DNA from 3 places in the Rhodopseudomonas sp. NSM genome. Region 2 is predicted to be linked to each of the others. Evidence: predicted binding sites of a transcription regulator. Region 2 holds the regulator's gene; each other region holds the start of a gene.
What was found. The regulator PhoB, encoded in region 2, activates phosphate uptake and scavenging genes when phosphate is short. The targets are predictions, from matches to a motif close to TGTCATNNANCTGTCAT.
Positions count from the first base shown of each region.

Region 1: a site for PhoB is predicted at 1,639-1,655, ahead of phnF (phosphonate metabolism transcriptional regulator PhnF). Genes of this name have one in related genera too.
Region 3: a site for PhoB is predicted at 1,476-1,492, ahead of ugpB (sn-glycerol-3-phosphate ABC transporter substrate-binding protein UgpB). Genes of this name have one in related genera too.

Region 1 covers NZ_JBQTCH010000001.1:770,435-774,601, reverse strand. Annotated here, with positions in the region: gene ACTZWT_RS03495 (carbon-phosphorus lyase complex subunit PhnI) at 1-510, opposite strand, end outside; gene phnH (phosphonate C-P lyase system protein PhnH) at 510-1,118, opposite strand; gene phnG (phosphonate C-P lyase system protein PhnG) at 1,121-1,579, opposite strand; gene phnF (phosphonate metabolism transcriptional regulator PhnF) at 1,705-2,433, shown strand; gene phnE (phosphonate ABC transporter, permease protein PhnE) at 2,607-3,473, opposite strand; gene phnE (phosphonate ABC transporter, permease protein PhnE) at 3,470-4,167, opposite strand, start outside.
Region 2 covers NZ_JBQTCH010000011.1:6,793-10,959, reverse strand. Annotated here, with positions in the region: gene pstB (phosphate ABC transporter ATP-binding protein PstB) at 1-499, shown strand, start outside; gene phoU (phosphate signaling complex protein PhoU) at 525-1,241, shown strand; gene phoB (phosphate regulon transcriptional regulator PhoB) at 1,303-2,004, shown strand; gene ACTZWT_RS22600 (GcrA family cell cycle regulator) at 2,551-3,060, opposite strand; gene ACTZWT_RS22595 (aspartate aminotransferase family protein) at 3,539-4,167, shown strand, end outside.
Region 3 covers NZ_JBQTCH010000006.1:345,267-349,433, reverse strand. Annotated here, with positions in the region: gene ACTZWT_RS17450 (endonuclease domain-containing protein) at 1-5, opposite strand, end outside; gene ugpB (sn-glycerol-3-phosphate ABC transporter substrate-binding protein UgpB) at 92-1,420, opposite strand; gene ACTZWT_RS17440 (CaiB/BaiF CoA transferase family protein) at 1,674-2,879, opposite strand; gene ACTZWT_RS17435 (GIY-YIG nuclease family protein) at 2,876-3,157, opposite strand; tRNA gene ACTZWT_RS17430 (tRNA-Ala) at 3,504-3,579, opposite strand; gene ACTZWT_RS17425 (TIGR02300 family protein) at 3,647-4,051, opposite strand.

The sequences.
Region 1 (4,167 bases), on a different contig from region 2:
CACGGGCGAGGGTTCGATCAGCCCGTCGCGGCCGAGGATATCGGTGACCCGTGGCATCGCTTCGTTTGACATCTCCGCACTCGCCGGATGGTCAGGCTCGCCGCCTGCGGCGAGTTGCGGGTCGAGCAGCCGGTGGGTGTAGTCGAAGGTCGGCCCGAGGATCTGCCCGCCGGGAATGTCCTTGAAGGTCGAGGACACCCGCCGCCGCACCTGCATCGCGCCGGTGTCGAGCGCTTCGGTGGCGCCGAACCGCGGCAGCGTCGCGCGGAAGGCGCGCAGCAGGAAGATCGCCTCGATCAGATCGCCGCGCGCCTGCTTGATCGCCAGCGCCGCCAGTTCGCGGTCGTACAGCGAGCCTTCGACCATCACCCGATCGACGCCGAGCGCGAGCTGTTCGGAGATTTGCGACAGCGTCAGTTCAGGCACGGCGCGGTCGCCGCGGCGCTCGTGCGCCAGCAGCCGGTGGGCGTTGTCGATGGCGCGCTCGCCACCCTTGACGGCGACATACATCAGTAGCCTCCCTTGGCGACGAGCCGCGTGGTGCGCGGGATCGCGACGATCGTGTCGCTGGCGACCAGGATCAGATCGACGCCGCGCGGAAACAGCGCGTGGTTGGCTTCGTGCTGTGACACGAGGCCTTCCGGCAGCGGCGCACACAGGGCCGCCATCCCGCGGATGCCGGGGCCGCTCAGCTCGAACGCCGCGCCTTCCTCCAGACTCTCGAGCTGCAGGACCAGCGTGGTCGAGCGATCCGGATAGTCGTTGCTGCCGAGCGCGAAGCGATCGAGAGCCGGCATTGTTTCAGGCGCGGCAATCAGCGCGAACACAGCGGCTTCGGGCGCTTCGACGATCGGCGCGGACGTGTGAAACCTCAGCCATTGCATCACGGCGGGCGTGTTCGCCGTGGCGTCGAGCCACAGCGGCGTATCATGATCGAACAGCGTCAGCGCGATCGCTGCGGTCGCCGGCGTCAGCGGCGCCGGCACGTGACCGAGTTCGGCATCGAGCCGCTGCAGCGTGCCCGGCCGCGCCATCGCCTGCATCACCGCGCGGAACGTCGCCTGCGCCGATGTAACTTTGTCGGCGAAGCCTGCGGACAATTCGACCGTTTCGATCATCATCAACCCTCGCCTCGCACAAGAGTATAAAAATCGACCTTGGTCGCCGCAGTCTGTTCGGCCTTGCGCTGCCGCGCCGCTGCCTGCTCGGCTCGCAGCGGGGCCAGCACCTTAGTCTCGATTGTCGCGGCATAGTCGCGGCGCTGGATCAGCGCGTCGCACAGCGCGATCAGCCGCGCCTTGTCGCGGTCGCGGCCGAGCGTGTAGCCGAAGCCGCATTCGCCGCTGTCGAGCCGCACCGCCGCCCGCGTCACGGTCGCTTCGCCGAGATTGAAGGCGGCGCCGTCGCCGCCGACCCGGCCGCGGACCATCACCAGGCCGTTCTCCGGCTCGCGCAGCGTCTCGTTCGCAGGCAGTTCCAACCCCGACAGCCGCGCCGCAATCTGCTCCGCCTCGGCATGAACCAGCACGGCCATCGCCGCCTGCCGGGTCTGGGGACCGGATTCGAAGGATGTCGTCATCTTGACTCTAGCCCGCATCAAGTTGTCTGTGATAATAGACAACTTGATAAAGCCGCGCCATGACTTTTTGATGACGGCGCGACGAAATCGCGCGGCCGGGACGACGATCGAACGGATGTGGATGGATGACGACTCTAGAACCGGATTCGGGCGTCGCGCTGTGGCGCAAGGTGGCCGATTCGATCGAGCGCGGGATCGCTGACGGCCACTACGCGGCAGGCGAGAAGCTGCCCGGAGAGGTCGAAATCGCGCAGGCGCATCGCGTCAATCGCCACACCGTCCGTCGCGCGCTGGCGGCGCTCGCCGAACGGGGGCTGGTCCGCGCCGAACGCGGCAGCGGCACCTATGTCGAGACCTCGCGGATCGCCTATCCGCTGCGCTCGCGGACGCGGTTCTCCGAAATCGTCGGCGCCGGCGGCCACGAGCCGCGCGGTCGATTGCTGGCGGCGAGCCGTGAAGCGGCGACCAAGGATCTGGCGCGGCAGCTCGACCTTGCGGCGGGCGCGCCGCTCATCCGCATCGAGGGGCTGCGGCTCGCCGACCGCGCGCCGATCTGCGTCGGAACCACCTGGTGCTCGGCCGAGCGCTTCCCGGAGGCCGAAACCTTGTATCGCCGCTTCGGCTCGATGACCAAGGTGCTGGCGCAGTACGGTGTCTGCGACTATCGCCGCGCCTCGACCCGGATCACCGCGGCGATTGCCGACGCCGGCGATGCGGCGCGGCTCGATCTTGGGATCGGCCGTCCGGTGCTGATCGTCGAGGCGCTGGACGTCGACGGCGAGGGGCGCCCGCTGCTGGCGATCCGCTCCCGCTTCGCCGCGGAACGGGTCCAGTTCGTGGTCGAGACGGAGTAGCTCCGTTCCGTCGCTTCGCACCGCCCACAATCGTCATCGCCCGCGAAAGCGGGCGAGCCAGTATTCCAGCGAGTCGGCGCATCATTTGCGATGCCGCGGAATACTGGATCCTCCGCATTCGCGGAGGATGACGTCCGAAATGGCGGAAGAAAAAGGAGGAATGGCGACTGCCGTCACACGACTGCGCGGCGACCGATGATCGCGAAGCGCAGCTTGCCGGACAGCCAGTCGATCGCCGCCACCGCGATCATGATCAGCATGATCAGGAACGACACTTTCTGCCACTCCAGGACGCGGATCTGCTCGGCGAGCTGCAAGCCGATGCCGCCGGCGCCGACGATGCCGATGATGGTGGCCGAGCGCGTGTTGGATTCGAAATAGTACAGCACCTGGCTGGCGAGGATCGGGATCACCTGCGGCAGCAGACCAAAGCGGATGCTGTGGACGTGCGATCCACCGGTCGCCTTGACGCCTTCGATCGATCGCTTGTCGGCGGTTTCGAAAGCTTCGGAAAACAATTTGCCGAAGGTGCCGAAATCGCTGCACATCACCGCGAGAATGCCGGCGAACGGGCCGAGACCGACGACGCCGACCCAGATCAGTGCCCAGATCAGCGTGTCGACGCCGCGCACCGTGTCGAGCCCGCGTCGGGTGACGAGTTGCAGCACGCGGCTGCCGACGACGTTGCGCGCGGCCAGAAACGAAACGGGAAATGCCAGCACCGCGCCGCCGAGCGTGCCGAGGAAGGCGATCGCGATGGTTTCGCCCATCGCGTTCAGATAGATCTTCGCCTGCGCCCAGGAGCCGGGATCGGGCGGCAGCATCATCCCGGTGAATTCGACCAGCCGGATCGAGCCGCTGATCAGACGGTCGAACGGAATCTCGAGCCTGATCAGCCCGAACACGAACAGCGCCGCCATTACGGCGAGACCGCCGATCACTCGGCCGCGCCGCCACCAGTCGATCCCGAACTGATCCGGAAAGCGACGGACGATTTCGGCCTGATCGTCGAAATTCAGCGCCCTGCGCGTGTCGGTCATCGGCTTTCCCGCCCGATCAGACGATGACGGACCGCCTCTGTGCCGTAATCGATCGTCATCACTGCGATGATGATCAGCATCAAGATGGCGCTGACGTCGGTGTAGTAGAATTTGCGGACCGCCTCGATCAGGTCCTGCCCGATGCCGCCGGCGCCGACGAAACCCATTACGGCAGCGCCGCGGACGTTGATCTCGAAGCGCAGCAAGGCGTAACTGACGAAATTCGACAGCACCTGCGGCACCACCGCAAAGCGCACCATCTCCACCCAGTTGCCGCCCGAGGCGACGACGCCGTCGATCGGTTCGTCGTCGATATTTTCGACGACTTCGGCGAACAATTTACCGAGCGCCCCGGTGGTGTGGATCGCGATCGCCAGCACGCCCGGCAGCGGCCCGAGTCCGAAGGCCAGCACGAACACCAGCGCAAAGACGAGCTCCGGAACGGTGCGGCAGATCTCCAGAAATCGGCGGGTCACGAACACCATGGTGCGCGAGCGGACCAGATTGGCGGAGGCCAGGAAGCACAGCACGAAACCGGCGATGGCGCCGATCAAAGTGCCGACATAGGCGATCAGCAGAGTGTCGAGCAGCAGCCCGGTCCAGCGCTTCAGCCCCCACAGCCATTCGGCGAGGTCGGCCCACAGCGTGCCGAGCGACAGCGTCGGCATGATCGAAACGAAATAGGATGGGAAGC
Region 2 (4,167 bases):
GGTCGGCATGGTGTTCCAGAAGCCGACGCCGTTTCCGATGACGATCTACGAGAACATCGCCTTCGGCATCCGGCTGTACGAGAAGATCTCGAAGTCGGAGATGGACGGCCGGGTCGAGAAGGCGCTGCGCGGCGGCGCGCTGTGGAACGAGGTCAAGGACAAGCTCAGCGCCTCGGGGCTCAGCCTGTCCGGCGGCCAGCAGCAGCGTCTGTGCATCGCCCGCACCATCGCGGTGCGGCCGGAAGTCATCCTGTTCGACGAGCCGTGCTCGGCGCTCGACCCGATCTCGACCGCGAAGATCGAGGAACTGATCGACGAATTGAAGGAAGACTACACCATCGCCATCGTCACCCACAACATGCAGCAGGCGGCGCGCGTCTCGGAATCGACCGCCTTCATGTATCTCGGCGAACTGATCGAGTTCGGTCCGACCAACAAGATCTTCACCTCGCCGAACGACCGGCGCACCCAGGACTACATCACCGGCCGGTTCGGCTGACGCGCCACGCGCGAGGAGAATGGACATGGGCTTCGAACACACCACCAAGGCGTTCGACGGCGACCTGCAGGAACTGACGCGGATGGTCGCGGAGATGGGCGGGCTGGCCGAACGCCAGATCGTCGATTCGGTCGATGCACTGGTCCGGCGCGACGTCGCGCTCGGCGCCCGCGTCGTCACCGCCGATGCCGAGATCGACCAGATGCAGCGCGTCATCGAGGAGCACGCCGTGCTGACGATCGCGCGGCGGCAGCCGATGGCGGTCGACCTGCGCGAGATCGTCGGCGCGATGCGCGTCGCCACCGATCTCGAGCGGATCGGCGATTTGTCGAAGAACATCGGCAAGCGGGTCAACGCGATCGACAGCGATTTCCATCCGCTGAAGCTGATCCGCGGCCTCGAACACATGACCGATCTGGTGCAGTCGCAGGTCAAGGCGGTGCTCGACGCCTACACCGCGCACGACCTGCCGGCGGCGATGGTGGTGTGGAACGGCGACGAGGAAGTCGACGCGATCTGCACCTCGCTGTTCCGCGAACTCCTGACCTACATGATGGAAGATCCGCGCAACATCTCGTTCTGCATTCACCTGATGTTCTGCGCCAAGAACATCGAGCGGATCGGCGATCATGCCACCAACATCGCCGAGACCGTGTTCTACATGGTCGAGGGCCAGCAGATTCTGGACAAGCGACCGAAGGGCGACGTGACCACCTTCGCCAACGCGACGCCGGGCAACTGACGCGTATCAGCGGGGCGCAGATCGCGCCCCGGATCCGCTCGACTGAAGACGAGGACGATACATGGGTGCGCGCATTCTGGTGGTCGAAGACGAGGAAGCGCTGACCACGCTGCTGCGGTACAATCTCGAATCCGACGGTTACGACGTCGAAACCGTCGCCCGTGGCGACGACGCCGATACGCGCATGAAGGAGCGGCTGCCGGATCTGGTGGTGCTGGACTGGATGCTGCCCGGCCTGTCCGGCATCGAGCTGTGCCGCCGGCTGCGGGCGCGGACCGACACCAAGCAGTTGCCGATCATCATGCTGACCGCGCGCGGCGAGGAGAGCGAGCGCGTCCGCGGCCTCGCCACCGGCGCCGACGACTACATCGTCAAGCCGTTCTCGGTGCCGGAGCTGCTGGCGCGGGTCAAGGGCCTGTTGCGCCGCGCCGCGCCGGAGCGGCTCGCCACCGTGCTGACCTATGGCGACCTCGAGCTCGACCGCGACAAGCGCCGCGTCGCGCGCTCGGGCCGGCCGATCGATCTCGGCCCGACCGAATATCGCCTGCTCGAATTCTTCCTCGAACATCCCGGCCGGGTGTTCAGCCGCGAGCAGCTGCTCGACGGCGTCTGGGGCCGCGACATCTACATCGACGAGCGCACCGTCGACGTCCATATCGGGCGCCTGCGCAAGCTGCTCAATCCCGGCCGCGAGCAGGACCCGATCCGCACCGTGCGCGGCGCCGGCTACGCGCTCGACGACCGCTTCGCCAAGGTGGAGTAGTTTGCCCACCCTACGGCTCGGCTGATCCTGCGCCGGCTCGGCCGCACATCTCAGCTGTCATCCTCCGCGAAGGCGGAGGATCCAGTATTCCCAGGCGCTGCTGAGTGATAACGACGCGCCCTGCGGCGCTGGCAACTCCATCACAGCCGCCCTGCGATACTGGGTCGCCCGGTCGAGCCGGGCGATGACGGGCTGTTGTACCTCGGGCGCTGCGGCTACGCGCGGCGAGCTGTTAGCAACCTGTAGGGTGGGCAAAGCGCAGCGTGCCCACCATCAGCTCGTCAGGTGATCCGCGGGGGAACGTCGCTCCGCGACTTCGCCCACCCTGCGGCTACTAAGCGCCGCTGACGGCTTCGTCTGCAACTGTCCCGACGATCGTCATCCTCCGCGAAAGCGGAGGATCCAGTATTGCAGAGTGGTGGTGATAAGTGCTGACGCTCGGGGTTACTGGGTCTCCCGGTCGAGCCGGGCGAAGACCGTCGGGAGCGGCGAGCCCGGCGAGGACGGCGCTGCGCGGCGGCGGCAATGCTCCGCGCAGAGGAGCGATTACCGCGTCGGCTTCGACTGCTGGCGGCGGCGGTCGCCGACCGGCTGGTAGGCGATCCGCGAATGATGCGAGCAATAGGGCAGGCCGGGCAGCGACTTGCCGCCGCAGAAGAAAAACTCCGGGCTCGACGGATCGCCGACCGGCCAGTGGCAGGTGGCCTCGTTGAGCTCCAGCAGCGACAGCCGTTGGTTCATCGGCACCACATTGTCGAAGGCGACCGGATCGGGCTCGGCCTCGACTTCGAACACATGCGCCAGCGCGGTATTGCCGCGCGCCACCGGCCGCGTCACCCGCATCATGTGCTGGGCGGGGCGCGCCTTGCGCGGCCGCGGCGCCGCCGAGGACGGGCTCTTGGCCCGGCCCGACAGGCCGAGGCGGTGAACCTTGCCGATCACGGCGTTGCGCGTCACATTGCCGAGCTCCGCGGCAATTTGACTCGCCGACAGTCCGCCTTCCCAGAGTTTCTTCAATTGCTCGACGCGCTCGTCGGTCCAGGTCAATGCCGTCATCGTCTCAATCCCTTCCTGCCGCGCGGTACTGGTCCAGCGCCGAGCCGCGGCTGCGAGGTCGTCAATTGTCCTGCCGTCAGAATCCCTTAGCCCTCGCCGGACGGCCGGTGCCGTCCGGGCGTTTCGCCCCGACCGAGAACTCGTAAAGGATTACAAACTGCGCACGACATGTCGTGCCTGACGAGGAAAACGCTACAATATGGCGTGACTCACGCGCAAGAGTCAGACCTGGTGCGTCCACACCTTCTCTCTCGGGTGAGTCTTGAACGTCACAGCGGCGAGCTTGCGGCAAACTCCGGGAACCCTGGCCGAAGCCGCGGTTGACAGGCACTTCAGCACACCTAGAATGACTACACGTGCCGCCTGGAAAGGCGGCACGTTTCGTTTCCGGGGTACTTTCGTTTCCGGGGCATGCCGGGCCCGCGACCGCAGTGATTGCGGCCGGCTCGGCGGCCCGCTTTTTCCGATCGGATCGGCCATGTCGAGCACAGCATCTACGTCCCATCTCCTGCCGGTATTCGCGAGGGCGGATGTCGCCTTCGAGCGCGGCGAGGGCGTCTGGCTGGTCTCCACCAATGGCGAGCGCTATCTCGATTTCACCAGCGGCGTCGCGGTCAATTCGCTCGGTCATTGCCACCCGCATCTGGTCGAGGCGCTGCAGCAGCAGGCGACCCGGCTGTGGCACATGTCGAACCTGTTCAAGAGCCCGGACGGCGAGCGCCTCGCCGCGCGACTGTGCGAGCAGAGCTTCGCCGACACCGTGTTCTTCGCCAACTCCGGCGCCGAGGCGATGGAGTGCGCGCTGAAGATGACGCGGCACCATCATTTCTCGAACGGCTCGCCGGAGCGCACCCGGATCATCACCTTCGAGGGCGCGTTCCACGGCCGCACGCTTGGCACGCTCGCCGCCACCGGCTCGGCGAAGTATCTTGAAGGCTATGGCGAACCGTTGAGCGGCTTCGACCAGGTCCCGCTCGGCGACATCGAGGCGGTGAAGAAGGCGATCGGCCCGACCACCGCCGGCATCCTGATCGAGCCGCTGCAGGGCGAGGGCGGCGTCCGCTCGCCGGAGCCTTCGTTCTTCCGCGCCTTGCGTGAATTGTGCGA
Region 3 (4,167 bases), on a different contig from region 2:
GCCATCAGCGTTCGTGCCTGGGGCACCCCCCACCCCCGACCCCTCCCCGCCGCAAGGGCGGGGGGAGGGGAGATCGCGGGCGATGGAGTGCTTACTTCACCGCGGTCTTTTCGAACTGCCGCAGCATCACGTTGCCGCGGGTGACGGCGGCGTCGAGGGCTTCCTTGGCGGTCTTCTTGCCGGCGAGCGCCTGCTCGATTTCCTCGGCCCAGACGTCGCGCAGCTGCACCATGTTGCCGAGCCGCAGGCCGCGGGAATTCTCGGTCGGCTGCTTGTTGGTCAGTTCCTTGATCGGGGTCTCGAGATAGGGCTGGTCCTTGTAGAAGCCCTCGGCCTTGGCCTTCTCGTAGGCGGCCTTGGTGATCGGCAGATAGCCCGACGCCTTGTGCACCGCGACCTGACGATCGGTGTCGGACAGGAAGGCGAGGAACTTGGCGACGCCCTTGTATTCGTCCGGCGTTTTGCCGCCCATCACCCACAGCGAGGCGCCGCCGATGATCGAATTCTGCGGCGCTCCTTCGACGTCCGGATAGTAGGGCATCGGCGCATTGGTCCAGTTGAACTTGGCCTGCGACTTGACGTTGCCGAAGAAGCCCGACGAGGTCAGGAAGATCGGGCACTCGCCGGAGGTGAAGCGGCCCTCGCCGGTGTTGGTGCGGCCGGAATAGTCGAAGGTCTTGTCCTTCTGCAGCTCGACCAGTTTTTCGAGGTGCTTGACCTGCAGCGGGCCGTTGAATTCGAGTTTGGTGTCGAAGCCGTCGAGGCCGTTGGCCTTGCTGGCCAGCGGCACATTGTGCCAGGCCGAGAGCTGCTCGAGATTGACCCAGGTCACCCAGGCGGTGGAGAAGCCGCAGGTGGCGTAGCCGGCCGCCTTCAGCTTCTTGGCATCCTCGAACACCTGCGGCCAGGTCTTCGGGACTTCGGCGATGTCGGCCTTCTTGAGCGCGTCGAGATTGACCCACATCACCGTCGACGACGAGTTGAACGGGAACGACAGCATCTCGCCCTTGGAGGTCGAGTAGTAGCCGGTGATCGCCGGCAGGTAGGCGTTCGGGTCGAACGGCTCGCCGGTCTCCTGCATCAGCTTGTAGACCGGCTTCACCGCACCGGTCGCTGCCATCATGGTGGCGGTGCCGACCTCGAACACCTGCATGATGTGCGGCGCGTTGCCGGCGCGGAACGCCGCGATACCGGCGTTCATGGTGTCGGCGTAGCTGCCCTTGTAGGTCGGGACGACCTTGTAGTCGCTTTGCGCGGCGTTGAATTCGTTGGCGAGCTTGACCACGACCTCGTTGTTGCCGCCAGTCATCGCGTGCCACCACTGGATCTCGGTCGCCGCCTGCGCCGGCGCGGCGATCGCGAGCGTTGTGGCGATCGTCGTCGCCAGCGCAGCGGTCAGAGCTTTCAAACGGAATGCCATCGAGAACCTCCCAGTTCAGCCGTCATCTTCGTGTGGCGCGCGTTAGCAGCGCTGGATGACAAACACATGACCGTATACAGCGGCCAGACCGTAGGGGGAAAGCGGTCAGCCTACCAAACAAGAATAAAGACTGATGCGGGGACGGCGGGTGCGGCGCACTGCATTGCAGCGCACCGGATTACAGCACACGGGGTCCAGCCCCATCAGCCTGCGCGGCGAAACCGCGGGCGCCGCAGCGCCCGCAGCTCGGGGATCAGCGCTTGCGTTCCGGCCCGCTGACGATGCCGTCGGCCACGAGCTTCGAGACCTCGTCCGGCGTGTAGCCGAACTCGCCCAGAACGTCGCCGGCGTGCTGGCTGAAGGTCGGCGGAATGTGGCGCAGGCTAGCCTTGGTGCGGTCGAACCGGATCGGCGAGGCGATGCCCTTGTACCAGTCCTTCTCGATGATATCGCCGCGGGCCTTGACGTGCTCGCTGGCCAGCGCCTTGTCGATCGCCTGCACCGGCCCGGCCGGCAGGCCGGCGGCGAGCAGCTTGCGGCACAGCGGCTCTGCGTCGTGCTGGGTCAGAATCGCCTCCAGCTCCGCGCGCAGCGCCAGGCGATTTTCGACGCGGTCGCGGTTGCGGGCGAAGCGCGGATCGGTTCCGAGCTCCGGCCTGCCGAGTTCGCGGCACAGCTTGCGGAAGGTGCCGTCATTGCCGACGCCCATGAAGATGTTGCCGTCCCGTGCCGCGAACACCGAATACGGATAGAGATTCGGATGCTCGTTGCCGGTGCGCGCCGGCGGCTTGCCGTGAATGAAGAAGTTGGCGGCGTGCGGATGCATGATCGCCAGCCCGGTCTCGAACAGCGTCGCCTCGACGAACTGCCCGAGCCCCGATTTCTGCCGCTCCAGCAGCGCCATCAGGATGCCGGTGCAGGCGTAGAGCCCGGTCGCCATGTCGACCAATGCGACGCCGATGCGGGTCGGGCCGCTGTCCGGCGTGCCGGTCGATTCCATCAGCCCGACCATCGACTGGATGATGGCGTCGTAGCCGGGGTGGCCGCCATGCGGACCGTCGCCGCCGAAGCCCGAGATCCGGCAATGCACGAGCTGCGGAAATTTCGCCCGCAGCACCTCGTTGCCGATGCCCCATTTGTCGAGCGTGCCCGGCTTGAAGTTCTCGATCATGACGTCGGCGTCTTCGAGCATCTTCATCAGCACAATGCGGCCGCCCTCGGAGGCGAGGTCGAGGCCGATCGAGCGCTTGTTGCGGTTGGTGCCGATGAAATACGCCGCGTCGTCGTCGTGGAACGGCGGGCCCCAGTCGCGGGTCTCGTCGCCGGCCGGCGGCTCGACCTTGATGACGTCGGCGCCGTGATCGGCGAGAATCTGGGTGCAATACGGGCCGCCGAGCACGCGCGACAGATCGATCACGCGCAAACCGGCAATGGCGCCGGGCATCAGGGGAGAAGTCATGAGGGCTTTCTTATTGAAGCTTTGATGCAAGACGGAGGACAGAGCCGCTTGTTGGCAAATGCTCTGCCCGAATGGGACTTCAGATAGTGTTCGAACTCCAGAGCTTTGAACTTATCGGGAAAGGCACAATACCAGCACAGTTCCCAAGGCATGAACTTCGAGGTGTGTGGCGACCTTCCGGTATTGTGATCCTTGATCCGCATTTTTAGATCGGCGGTCGCACCCGTGTAAACCTGATCGGGATGGCTGAGGCTGCGGATGATGTAGACGTACCACATTCCCCACCTCCGCAAAGATCGCGCAAGTTTCGAGCGGCGCCGCCCGCTTCGATGGCTCCCAGAGGGAGGCTAGCGAGGCTCGCTCACGGACGTGAAGACTAAATCAAAATCGCGGGGAAACTGGACGGGCACCACGCGAAGCACAAATGTGCTGCGTTGCAGCCCGTCTTCGCCGACGGCTTCGCCGGGCACCACGCTTCGCCAAGTGGCTTAGCGCGGCTGCGCCACGCGAAGCCAAGGTGTGTGCTGCGTTGCAGCCCGTCTTCGCCCTGTGGGCTTCGCCGGGCACCACGCTTCGCCAAGTGGCTTAGCGCGGCTGCGCCACGCGAAGCCACTTGGCGAAGCGTGGTGGAGCCAGGCGGGATCGAACCGCCGACCTCTTGCATGCCATGCAAGCGCTCTCCCAGCTGAGCTATGGCCCCTGAAGCCTGGGTGCGCGCGGAGAAATCACCGCGCGCGGCATTCGTTGATCACAGATCGGCGACGATCTCAAGTCTCCTCATCGCCGGAAACGTCACCAATGATGTCGGTGACGTCTTCATCGCCTTCTTCCTCGTCGGCAATGAAGGTCGAATCGTCGTCGTCCTCGATCGATTCGTCGATCTCGATGTCGTCCTCGGACTCCGGAACGACGGCCTTGACCTTGCCGGTCTTCTCCTCGGCATCGGCCTCCTCGAGCGACACCAGCTCTTCGGACTCCATCGCCTCGGGCGCCTCGGCGGCGGCGGGGGCTGCGGCAGCGCGGGAGTCGGCCCGGCTGCGCGATGCCACTACCGGCGCGATCGGCACGACTTCGCCGGTATAGGGCGAGATCACCGGAGTCTTGTTCAGATCGTAGAACTTTTTGCCTGTCACCGGGCAAATACGTTTGGTTCCGAGATCGGATTTCGCCACTTGTGCAACCTTGGGATTTCTTGAAAAACGGTGCTTCACTTGGCTAGTTGCCACGCTGCTGTCAATAGCGGTTTATGCGAAGCGGCCGCCGTGCGACGCGCGCGGCCGCAATTCGA